Regions from separate parts of the Vogesella indigofera genome, predicted to be linked through region 1. Evidence: predicted binding sites of a transcription regulator. Region 1 holds the regulator's gene; each other region holds the start of a gene.

Region 1 (4,182 bases):
GTTCCTGGCCGACCAGATCGGCGAAGCGTTTGGGGCGCCATTTGCGGGCGAGAACTTGATAGGTCATGGCGGGCGATTCTAGCAGTTTGCGCCCGATTCAGGGAGCAGGCGTGGCGGCAAAACGCGTCGCCAGGTAGCGGTTGCGGATTTCCTGCGCCAGCTCGTGCGCCACCATCGCGTACAGCATGCTCTTGTTGTAGCGGGTGATGGTGTAGAAATTATTGAGCCCCAGCCAGTAGCGCACCTCGCCCGGCGCCACCTCCAGCGCGAACAGCACCGCCTTGGCGTCGTCACGCACCGGCGCCTGCGGCGACACCCCCAGCGCCTTCAGCTCGGCCACGCTGTAGTGCAGGTTGAATTTGTCGGCCAGCAACTTGTCCAGCGCCTCGCCCGGTGCCACCTCGGCCGGCACCACCACGTCGTCGCCACCCAGCCAGCCGTGCAGCTGGAAGTAGTTACCGACGCTGCCGATGGCGTCAACGCGGTTGCTCCAGATATCGCGATGGCCGTCACCGTCGAAATCCACCGCCCACTTGCGGAAGCTGGACGGCATGAACTGCGGCAGCCCCATCGCCCCGGCGTAGCTGCCCTTCAGCGACAAGGCGTTGACGTTCTCGCTGCGCGCCAGCAGCAGCAGCTCGGTCAGCTCGTCGCGGAAGAACGCGGCGCGGCGCGGATAGTCGAAGGCCAGCGTGGACAACGCATCGGCCAGGCGAAAGCTGCCGGTGTTGCCGCCGTAGCGGGTCTCGATGCCAATGATGGCGACGATCATTTCCGGCGCGACATGGTATTGCTGCTCGGCGCGGCGCAGCGCGTCCTCGTTGGCCTGCCAGAACGCCACGCCCTCGCCCATCAGCCGCTCGCTGTAGAAATTGGGACGGAACTGGTACCACGGCCGCGCAGTAGACGGGCGGTCCATGATGTTGATGATGTTCGGCTTGAGTTCGACATTGGCGAACACCGCCTCCAGCTCCGGCCGCGTCAGCGCACCGGCGGCGACCTGTTCGTCGATGTAGCGCTGCACGTCCTGGCGCGCCAGAAAGGCGGCATCGGCACGGGCCAGCGCGGCGCACAGCGCCAGCAGGGACAACAGCATCTTGGGCAGAAAAGACATGGCGGATCCGTCAAAAGGTTGGCCGCAAGGCGGCCGGTGATTGAATTCTAGTCGTTGAAATTGAGTGCGCTGGAGACCAGCCGCGCGGTGATGTCGACGATGGGGATCACCCGCTCGTAAGCCATGCGCGTCGGACCGACCACGCCGAGGGTGCCAACCACCTGGCCGCCCATCCGGTACGGCGCGATCACCACGCTGCAGTCGTCCAGCGTCACCACGCCAGACTCGTCGCCGATGAACAGGTTCACCCCCGGCGCCTGCCGGCTCTGCTCCAGCAGCTGCAGCAGCTCGGTCTTGCGCTGGAAGGTGTCGAACAGCTCGCGCAGCCGCTGCAGGTCGCCGCCGAAGTCGTTGGCGCACAGCAGCTTGCCCTCGCCGGACACCATCACCTCGTCGCCGCTCAGGCTCTCGCGGCCGAAACGGATCGCCTCCGTCATCAGTCCGGAGATGTCGCCCTGCAGGCAGGTCAGCTCCTGCTCCATGCGGTCGACCACCCCGGCCAGCGCCTGGCCGGCGTAGTGCTGGTTGAGGAAATTGGCGGCCTCGATCAGCTCGCTGCCGCTGTAATCGCGCGGGGTGTTGAACAGGTGGTTGCGCACATCACCTTCCAGCGTCACCAGGATCAATAGCACCCGCCGCTCGGACAGGCGCAAAAACTCGATCTGGCGGAAGGCGCCGTCCGGGCGCTGCGGCGTCATCACCACGCCGGCAAACTGGGTCAGCTCCGACAGCATCTGCGACGCCGCCTGCAGCACGCGCTGCGGGCTATCCGGCTGCAGGTTGTGGCGCAGCTCCTGCACCATCGGCGCCGCCAGCGGCTGGATGGTGATCAGGCGATCGACGAACAGGCGGTAGCCGCGCTGCGTCGGCACCCGTCCGGCCGAGGTATGCGGCGACGCAATCAGGCCCATCGCCTCCAGGTCCGCCAGCATGTTGCGGATGGAGGCCGGCGACAGTTCCAGACCGGAGACTGCGGCCAACGTTTTCGAGGCGACCGGCTGGCCGTCGGCAATATAGCGCTCGACCAGCACCTTGAGCAGGCGTTGCGTACGTTCATTCAACATGCAGCCATTCTGGCACAGCTTGGCTTGCCGCCAAAAGCATTACTTGCGCCGCCGGCTATGCCAGAAGCAAGCTTGGCCTCCGGGGGTTTTGTGCGATAATCCTGCGCTTGATATCCCGCGCGCCCCTGCCCTTGTGGCGCGCACGCATCGTTGCCTGTCGCTTTTATTTGGCACGCCAGATGAAAACGTACATAATCAAACCTAATCCCTTACACCACACCGTTGAATGAATGGAGCAAGCATGGCGGAGCGTTCCGAAGACAAGAGCAAGGCCCTGAGCGCAGCACTGGCCCAGATCGAAAAGCAGTTCGGCAAAGGCTCGATCATGCGCATGAGCGACAACCAGGTGCATGAAAACCTGCAGGTGATCAGTACCGGTTCTCTCGGCCTTGACCTCGCCTTGGGCGTTGGTGGCTTGCCGCGTGGCCGCGTGGTGGAAATCTACGGTCCGGAATCGTCCGGCAAGACCACACTGTGCCTGCAAGTGGTCGCCGAGGCGCAGAAGCTGGGCGGCACCTGCGCCTACATCGACGCGGAAAACGCGCTCGACCCGTCCTACGCGCAAAAGCTGGGCGTCAAGGTCGACGAGATGCTGATCTCGCAGCCGGATACCGGCGAACAGGCACTGGAAATCTGCGACATGCTGGTGCGCTCCGGCGGCGTCGACATCATCGTGGTCGACTCGGTGGCGGCACTGGTGCCGAAGGCGGAAATCGAAGGCGAAATGGGCGACAGCCACGTTGGCCTGCAGGCGCGTCTGATGTCACAGGCACTGCGCAAGCTGACCGGCAACATCAAGCGCACCAACACGCTGGTGATCTTCATCAACCAGATCCGCATGAAGATCGGTGTGATGTTCGGCAGCCCGGAAACCACCACCGGCGGTAACGCGCTGAAGTTCTACGCCTCGGTGCGCATGGACATCCGCCGCATCGGCGGCATCAAGAAGGGCGAAGAGGTCATCGGCAACGAGACCCGCGTCAAGGTCGTGAAGAACAAGGTGTCCCCACCGTTCAAGCAGGCGGTGTTCGATATCTTCTACGGCGAAGGCATCTCGCGCGAAGGCGAAATCATCGACATGGGTGTCGAGCACGACTTCATCAGCAAGTCCGGCGCCTGGTACGCCTACAACGGCCAGAAGATCGGCCAGGGCAAGGACAATACCCGCCAGTGGCTGAAGGACAATCCGGAAATCGCCAAGGAAATCGAGCGCAAGATCCGCGAAACCGTCGGCGTACAGACCGTGGCCAACAAGGATGACTCAGCAGACGAAGAAGAGCTGCTCGACGACACCTTTGATGCCTGATGGCCGGCACTGAAAAAAGTCTGAAGGCGCGAGCCGTCGATCTTCTGTCCCGCCGCGAGTACTCGCGGCTGGAACTGAAGCGGCGGCTCGCGCCGTTTGCCGACAGCGAAGCAGAAGTCGACGCGCTGCTGGAGCAGCTGGCGGCCGATCACTGGCAATCGGACAGCCGCTTTGCCGAAGCCTTTGCCAATAGCCGCAGCCAACGTTACGGCAGCCGCCGCCTGGCGCAGGAAATGCGCGAACGCGGCATCGACCGCGACACCATCCAGTCCGCGCTGGCGCAGCAGGACGATCTGGCGACCGCGCGTGCCATCTGGCAGCGCAAGTTCGGCCGCCCACCGGCCGACCAGCAGGAGCGGCTGAAGCAGATGCGCTTTCTCGCCAGCCGCGGCTTTACCATGGACATCATCCAACGCATCCTGCGCGGCGCCAGCCGTGACATTGACGACGAATGAGCGGCAGCGGCACTTGCCAGCACCGGCCACGCTTGCCACAATCGGGCATCGCTTTTTGCACCGCGCCACCGCAAGGTTGGCCGCAACCCGAATTCACTGAAGATACTGACCAATCACCATGAAAACAGCTGAAATCCGCCAGAAGTTCCTCGACTTCTTTGCCTCGAAAAACCATCAGGTGGTTGCCTCCAGCAGCCTGATTCCCGGCAACGACCCGACCCTGATGTTCACCGTGGCCGGCAT
Region 2 (4,182 bases), on a different contig from region 1:
GCCGAAACGGTGATGACGGTGCTGGCCAAGGGCTTGCTGGTCGGTGCCCTGCTACAGTCGCTGATCGGCCTGGCGCAGCTCACCGGGCTGGCGCCGCTACTGGGTGGCGTGCTGTTCTACGATGGCGCGCATCCGACCTCCAATATTTTCGGCCACATCGGGCAGCGCAACCAGTATGCGCACTACCTGAGCTGGGGGCTGGTGGCGGTCAGCTGGCTGGCGGTGGCGCGGGTGCTGTCGCGTGGCGTGGCCATCGCGGTGCTGCTGTGGCTGGCGCTGTCGATCGCCTTTGCCGGCTCCCGCACCGTGCTGTTGTACGCCGCCGCCTTGCTGTTGCTGGCGCCGGCCTGGTATTGGCACGTGCGCGACGAGGCCAGCAAACGCCTGATGCAGTGGCTGCTGCTGGCGGCCGGCCTGCTCCTGCTGATGCAGTTCGCGTTGCCGCTGGGTGAGTGGCTGTTGCGGCCGCTATTGCATGGCGAGCTGGTGGCCAGCGGGGTCGAGCGGCTGGCGGCCAACTCTGACGGTATGGGGGCGCGCCGGCTGGCGGAGTGGGGCAAGGCGTGGCTGGTGTTCCGCGAAGCGCCGTGGTTCGGTGCCGGCTGGTCGCAGTACGCGTCCCACAGCGTGCGGCTACAGCTGCTGCCGCAGTTTGTCGATAGCGGCGTCAACAGTGGCCTGTTCAGCAGTGCCCACAATCTAGTGTTCCAGCTGCTGGCCGAGGTCGGCCTGATTGGCACCCTGGCGGTGTTGCTGGGTCTGGGCTGGGTGTTGCTGCCGTGGTGCGGCCGGCAGGCGCGGGCGGTGCATCTGCTACCGCTGGCCATGCTGGCCATCTCGCTATTGCACAGCATGCTGGAGTACCCGCTGTGGTACCTGTATTTCCCGGCGGTGCTGGTGATGCTGCTGGCGCTGGCGCCGGTGGCGGAGGGGGGCAAACGCCGCCCGTTCCGGCCGGTACAGTACGGTGCGCTGCTGATGTTGCTGCTGGCCGGGTATGGTAGCTACCGTTACGTCGAGATGCAGGGCCTGTACAACCCGCGCAGCGCGCAGCAACAGCAGCGATTGCAGCAGATCATGCGCAACGAGCCGCTGTTCGCCTTCCACGCGCTGGGGTTGCTGGACGATGTGGTGAAGCCGGGACGCGACAGTCCGCCAGCGCAGCGGCAGTGGATCGCGCTGCTGGCGCAGATGCGGCCGTATCCGGATGTGCTGCGCAAGGAGGCACAATTCCTGGCGCTGGAAGGGCGCACGCAGGAGGCGGCCTACACCATGCGGCTGGCGCTGGCCTCGTTCCCGACCTACGCGCCGTTTTTCCTGCGCGCGCTGTCGCCGGAAGAGGTGGCGTGGCAGCCGCTACGGCAACAGGTGGAGGCGGCGATGTCTAAGCCGTGAACGGAGGCGGCTGGGCAGCAATGAAAAATCCCTGCACATGGCAGGGATTTTTTGTGTCCGACAGGGGCGGGTGGCTCAAGCGTCGATGACCACACCGCTGTGCAGCGCCGTCTTCATCTTGCCCAATGCCTTGGCCTCGATCTGGCGGATGCGCTCGGCGGACACGCCGAATTCGGCGGCAAGATCATGCAGCGTGGCACCGCTGTCGTCGGCCAGCCAGCGCGCCTCGATGATGCGGCGGCTGCGCGGGTCCAGTGTCGACAACGCTTCCAGCAGGCCTTCGCTCTGCAGGCGATCCACCGCGCGGCGCTCCAGTGTCACGGTCGGCTCGTTGTGGGCATCGGCCAGCCAGTCGATCGGGGCGTAGGCGTCATCGTCGTTGTCATCGGCCAGCAGCGACACGTCCTGGCCGCTCATGCGCGTTTCCATTTCGCGCACTTCTTCAGGCTTGACGCCGAGGTCTTCGGCAATGGCGCGTGCTTCGCTGTCGCTGAGCGCGGCAAAGCCCTTCTTCATGCTGCGCAGGTTGAAGAACAGCTTGCGCTGTGGCTTGGTGGTGGCAATACGCACCAGCCGCCAGTTGCGCAGGATGAATTCATGCATCTCGGCCTTGATCCAGTGCACCGCGAACGAGAACAGGCGCACGCCGCGATTCGGCTCGAAGCGCTTGACCGCCTTCATCAGGCCGATGTTGCCTTCCTGGATCAGGTCGGCCTGTGGCAGGCCGTAACCGGCGTAGCCGCGGGCAATGGATACCACCACGCGCAGGTGAGACATCACCAGGCGTTTTGCCGCTTCCAGGTCTTCGTGTTGCTGATGACGCGTGGCAAGCTCGATCTCCTCTTCCTGGGTCAGCATCGGGATGCTGTTAACGGTCTGGATGTATTGTTCCAGGCTGCCGTTGGAAGAAAGTACGGGCAGGGCAAAAGTGGACATGTATTCGCAATCCTCCTAAATGGACCGACTTATCTTAGCACTCGGATTATGAGAGTGCCAGACGCGGGGAGTTCCTGCCAATGGCAAATTTCAATCAGACCGATTGTCTTGCTCTGGCGTCACGCCGGCTGGTTTTTGCGCAGATGATGGTCTGCGGCCAACCTGGCGCCGAGCATGCTCAGCAGCATGGCGCCCAGCAGCACGCCCAGCACCTCCAGCGGTTGCAGGCTGCGCAACTGGGCATCGATGCCGTACAGGCTGGCGAACTCGGCCAGCGCCGGATTGGCCTGGTAGGCCAGCCAGCTGCTCAGGCCCCAGCACAACAGCGCCGACAGCCCGCCCTGCCACGCCGCGTGGTAGAGGAAGGGGCGGCGAATGAAACTGTCGGTGGCGCCGATCAGTTTCGAGACCGCGATTTCTTCCTGTCGTGCCAGGATCTGCATGCGGATGGTGTTGTGGTTGATCAGCACCATCGCCAGCGCAAACACCACCGCCAGCAGCCAGGCGAGCTGGCCGGCGAGGGTAATCATCGCGTGCAGCTTGCGCGCCCAGGCGGCATCGAACTGCGCCAACTCCACCATCGGCAGGCCGGACAGCTCCTTCTGCAGCAGGTCGAGCATCTCCGGCTCCAGCGGCTGCGGGGTGACGATGAAGGCGTGCGGCAGCGGATTGCTGCCGAGGCCGTCGCTGATCGCGTTCAGGCCGCTGCGCTGTTCCAGTTCTTTCAGTGCGGCATCCTTGTGCACGAAGCGGAAGGAGGCGACCCGCGGATGGTGCTTCAGGCTGCTCTCCACCGCGGCCAGGTCGGCCTGTTCGCTGGATAGTTCCATGAACAGCGTGATCTGCGGCGTGGTGTTCAGCTTGGCGGTCCACTGCTGCAGGCTGCTGACGCCGAGATACAGCGACACCGGCAGTGCCAGCGCGATGGCCAGCATCAGCAGGTTGAGCAGGTTGCCGAACGGCTGGCGCAGGATCTTCAGCAGTGCGCTGCGGGCGCTCTGCGCGTGCAGGTACAGGTAGTGTTTCATGCGGCGAATTGTCCTTCACGAAGCCGGATGATGCGGCGGCCGTAGTCTTCCATCAGTGTTTCGTCGTGGGCCGAGATCAGCACCGTGACGCCGACCTGGTGGAAGGACTTGAACAGCTCCATGATGTCCAGCGCGTAGGCGCGGTCGAGGTTGGCCGACGGCTCATCGGCCAGCAGGATGCTGGGGCGGTGCACCACGGCGCGGGCAATGCACAGCCGCTGCTGTTCGCCGCCGGATAGGCGGATCGGCATCACCTTTTCCTTGCCAGCGAGGCCGACCTTGTCCAGCGCCGCACGTACACGGCGCTGCGCATCGCGGCGGTCGAAACCGATGATGTCCAGCGGCAGCATCACGTTGTCGAATACCGGGCGGTCGAACAGGATCTTGTGATCCTGGAACACCACGCCGATGTGCTGGCGGACATACGGCAACTGGCTAGCGCGCAGCTTGCTCAGATTCTGGTTGTTGACCAGCACATTGCCGCTGGTGGCGCGCTCGATTCCGGAAACCAGCTTCAGCAGCGTGCTTTTGCCTGCGCCGGAGTGACCGGCGAGGAATACCATCTCGCCGCTTTCCACGGTGAAGGACAGGTTGCGCAGCGCCTCGTGTCCGCCGGGGTAGCGCTTGGTGACTTGGTCAAATCGGATCATCGGCAATCATTCCGCACTAAAGGTTGGCCGCAAGTACTGTGACCGCAAGTGGATCAGGCCGCTCAGTCGAACAGCGCGTCGACAAAGTCGCGGGTCGAGAACGGACGCAGGTCGTCGATGCCTTCGCCGACGCCGATGAAGCGCAGCGGCACCGGGTGCTGCTTGGCGATGCC
Region 3 (4,182 bases), on a different contig from region 1:
CCCAGTCTCCCTGCCATAGCAAGGGCTCTGCTGTGGTCGGCTGCGGGTTGGCAATGCCGAGCTGCCGCGCCAGCTGCGCGTTATTGCCCAGCTCGGGATGGGCGTCCAGCGGCAGATGGTAGGCCAGCAGGCTGATGCCGTGCTGCAGCAGGCTGGCGATGCGCTGGCGCTTGATGCCGACAATCGGCGCCGCCTCGTTTTTCCAGAAATAGCCGTGATGCACCACGATGGCATCGGCCTGTGCTGCGATGGCGGCGTCGATCAGCGCCTGCGAGGCGGTAACGCCGGTCACGATCTTCCTGACCTCGCTGCGTCCCTCCACCTGCAAACCGTTGGGGGCGTAATCCTTGAACCGGGCCGGCTCCAGTTTGGCGTCGAGCACCGCCAGCAATTCCGTCAATTGCATGATCATCTCCTTGAATTGCCGCCATTGTGCCAGAGCAGCGCCGGAAAACAATGCGGCCAACCTTGCCACAAGGTTGGCCGCAATAAAAAACCCCACGCCGTAGCGCGGGGTTTCCAGGTCGCGGGAGCGAGGCTGCTTACATCATGCCGCCCATGCCGCCCATACCACCCATGCCGCTCATGTCCGGCATTGCTGGCTTGTCTTCCGGCAGCTCGGCAACCATGCAGTCGGTAGTCAGCATCAGACCAGCAATGGACGCCGCATTCTGCAGTGCAGTGCGGGTCACCTTGGCTGGGTCCAGTACGCCCATTTCCAGCATGTCGCCGTATTCGCCGGACGCCGCGTTGTAACCGAAGTTGCCCTTGCCTTCCAGCACCTTGTTCACCACCACCGATGGCTCGTCACCGGCGTTCTGAACGATCTGGCGCAGCGGGGCTTCGATCGCCTTCAGCACGATCTTCACACCGGCAGCCTGATCGGCATTGGAGGTAGCCAGGCTAGTCAGGGTCGAGCGGGCGCGCAGCAGGGCAACGCCACCGCCAGGCACCACGCCTTCTTCAACGGCAGCACGGGTTGCGTGCAGCGCGTCTTCGACACGGGCCTTCTTCTCTTTCATTTCCACTTCAGTGGCAGCACCAACCTTGATCACGGCCACACCGCCGGCCAGCTTGGCCACGCGCTCTTGCAGCTTTTCACGGTCGTAGTCGGAAGTCGCAGCTTCGATCTGCTGACGGATTTCGGCAACGCGAGCCTGAATCTGTGCGTGATCACCCGCACCGTCGATGATGGTGGAGTTTTCCTTACCCACTTCAACGCGCTTGGCTTGACCCAGCATTTCCAGGGTCACTTTTTCCAGGGTCAGACCCACTTCTTCAGCGATCACGGTACCGCCGGTCAGGGTGGCGATGTCCTGCAGCATGGCCTTGCGACGGTCGCCGAAGCCTGGCGCCTTCACGGCAACCACTTTCAGGATGCCGCGGATGGTGTTCACCACCAGGGTGGCCAGCGCTTCGCCTTCCACATCTTCGGCAACGATCAGCAGCGGACGGCCGGACTTGGCCACCTGCTCCAGTACCGGCAGCAGGTCGCGGATGTTGGAGATTTTCTTGTCGAACAGCAGGATGAACGGATTATCCAGTGCGGCAATCTGTTTTTCCTGGTTGTTGATGAAGTACGGGGACAGGTAGCCGCGATCGAACTGCATGCCTTCTACCACGTCCAGCTCGTTGTTCAGCGATTTGCCGTCTTCAACGGTGATCACGCCTTCCTTGCCGACTTTTTCCATCGCGGTGGCGATGATGTCGCCGATATCGCTATCGGAGTTGGCAGAGATGGAACCAACCTGGGCGATTTCCTTGGTGGTTGCGCATGGCTTGGCGATCTTGGCGATCTCGCCGACCAGGGCAATCACGGCCTTGTCGATACCGCGCTTCAGGTCCATCGGGTTCATGCCGGCAGTCACAAACTTCATGCCTTCGTGCACGATGGCCTGTGCCAGTACGGTAGCGGTGGTGGTGCCGTCACCGGCCACATCGGAAGTCTTGGAAGCGACTTCTTTCACCATCTGCGCGCCCATGTTCTCGAACTTGTCCTTCAGTTCGATTTCCTTGGCAACTGATACACCGTCCTTGGTGATGGTAGGCGCACCGAAGGAGCGATCCAGGACCACGTTGCGGCCTTTCGGGCCGAGGGTCACTTTTACGGCATCAGCCAGCACATTGACACCCACCACCATCTTGGCGCGGGCGGAATCACCAAAGCGTACGTCTTTTGCAGCCATGTTCTTCAATCTCCAGAATTCAGTTCAATAAACGGTAGCGGGTCGGATTACTCGACGATGCCCATTACGTCTTCTTCGCGCATGACCAGCAGCTCGTCGCCGTCAACCTTGACGGTCTGGCCGGAGTACTTGCCGAAAATAACCTTGTCGCCGACCTTCAGTTCCAGTGCGCGACGCTCGCCGTTTTCCAGAATCTTGCCGTTACCAACCGCAACGACTTGGCCCATGTCCGGCTTTTCAGCAGCGGCGCCAGGCAGAACGATACCGGAGGCTGTCTTCTCTTCAGCCTCAAGGCGCTTGATAACAACACGATCGTGTAAAGGACGAATTGCCATTGATCTCTCCTAATAGCAGTGGCTGTTGAAAGATGAATACCTATCAAAGCAGCAGATTGACCGAGTGACTGGCACTCGGCGCTTGCGAGTGCTAATGGTAGGGACGGGGCAAGGGGTTTTCAAGGGCAACGGCGGAGGAATTTTTATCAATCAACCTCACCAAGCCGATAGCGTTCACTACGAATACTGACAAGGGAAAAGCCCTGCCGATTGGAAAGCCGGCAGGGCACAAGGCAAACAGAAGAATCAGCGGGAACTAGTGACAAGCTTGGGACGCACATCACCCTCGGCACGACGCAGCACCAGCCAGCGCGGCGCGCGAAACTGCACAATCCGGCGATAAAGCCAAACGTACAGCAAGATGAACAAGGCACAACATAGCTGCAGAACCCATTCGTATTGCCAGAACAAGGTCGCCGGCATGACCGAGAACAGAGCCACACCCCACAGATAAGGGGCGGTGAGGCTGTTACGGCGCAGCAGATGCTTGGCCTCGCGCTTACCCACCATCCACCGCACCAAGCGCTTGTAGACCATCTGATGAAAGTGCATGCTGTCGGGCAAACCTGCTGCGGCCTGACGTTTTTTGCGACGATAAATAGAAAACACCGTCTCAAACACAGGATAAATCATCAGCAGCATGGGAAACCATGGCGACACCACCCCAGGATGGCGCACTACCAGCAACACCGACACCTCCGCCAGCAGAAAGCCCACTAGATAGGCCCCAGCATCACCGGCAAAGATCATGCCTCGAGGGAAGTTCCACACCAGGAAACCCAGAATGGCCCCCAGCAAGGAGAGCGAAATGGCAAGCAGTGCCATATCACCCACGGTAGACGACACATAAGCCAAGGCGGCGGCAATCGCCATGGCCACCCCACCCATCAGCCCGTTGTAGCCATCAATGATGTTGACTGCGTGGCACACCCCCCCCACAGCAAACACCGTCAGCAACAGAGCCAACCACGGTAACGCCGTCATGGCATCGTCCACACCTGGAATGCCTAACGACGGCAAGGCCGCACCCAACAGCCATATCGCCATGGCTGCAGAACCAAAAGCAAACAACAGGCGATATAGCGGACGCACCCGCTTGGTCAAATCCTCGGTCAAACCAGCCAAAAATACCGGCAAACTGGCCAGTAGCAGAGAGGCAAACTCTGGCAAGCCCGCATACCAAGTGCCAGAAGCCGTCAACATCATGCTGACCATGATGGGCACCCCTCCCACGCGCGGGGTAGGTGTCGCGTGGAATTTCTGCGGACCGGACAAGTCCCCATCCATCGACAAGTGGGCATGCAGATGGGCACTGCGAATGATGGCGATAGTCATCAACATAGCGGCTAGGAGCGCCCCAAAAAATAGGCCGATGAACACGTCCAACTCCTCAAAAAGAAACACCAACAATTGTCTTAATCAAGCTTTAAAATCGCAACCCGACAACGCCGCCGACACCCAGCGCAGCCTATCGCCACGCGGCTGCAGACTGAATTCGTGGCAACGGACAAAGCCAAGATACGTAGATACGTAAATCGCGAAGCAGATAGCGGCAACCAAAAAAGAATTTTAGCTCAGAAGTACTCCACAATCCAGACAATATATGCCAGAATACTAGCACCACAACAATTAATAATGATTAAATATTTACAACAGAGAAA

Evidence for each region. The regulator HrcA, encoded in region 1, represses chaperone genes, less so after heat shock. The targets are predictions, from matches to a motif close to ATTAGCACTCGNNNNNNNCGAGTGCTAAT.
Region 2: a site for HrcA is predicted at 2,365-2,393, ahead of rpoH (RNA polymerase sigma factor RpoH). Genes of this name have one in related genera too.
Region 3: a site for HrcA is predicted at 2,589-2,617, ahead of groES (co-chaperone GroES). Genes of this name have one in related genera too.

The regions. Positions count from the first base shown of each region.
Region 1 covers NZ_JAQQLA010000007.1:90,275-94,456, forward strand. Annotated here, with positions in the region: gene dnaX (DNA polymerase III subunit gamma/tau) at 1-67, opposite strand, end outside; gene mltB (lytic murein transglycosylase B) at 98-1,114, opposite strand; gene hrcA (heat-inducible transcriptional repressor HrcA) at 1,162-2,178, opposite strand; gene recA (recombinase RecA) at 2,420-3,484, shown strand; gene recX (recombination regulator RecX) at 3,484-3,939, shown strand; gene alaS (alanine--tRNA ligase) at 4,058-4,182, shown strand, end outside.
Region 2 covers NZ_JAQQLA010000011.1:64,023-68,204, forward strand. Annotated here, with positions in the region: gene PQU89_RS15645 (PglL family O-oligosaccharyltransferase) at 1-1,395, shown strand, start outside; gene rpoH (RNA polymerase sigma factor RpoH) at 1,471-2,331, opposite strand; gene ftsX (permease-like cell division protein FtsX) at 2,451-3,359, opposite strand; gene ftsE (cell division ATP-binding protein FtsE) at 3,356-4,009, opposite strand; gene ftsY (signal recognition particle-docking protein FtsY) at 4,072-4,182, opposite strand, start outside.
Region 3 covers NZ_JAQQLA010000004.1:367,798-371,979, forward strand. Annotated here, with positions in the region: gene PQU89_RS07480 (Nif3-like dinuclear metal center hexameric protein) at 1-406, opposite strand, end outside; gene groL (chaperonin GroEL) at 543-2,186, opposite strand; gene groES (co-chaperone GroES) at 2,234-2,521, opposite strand; gene PQU89_RS07495 (MraY family glycosyltransferase) at 2,768-3,901, opposite strand.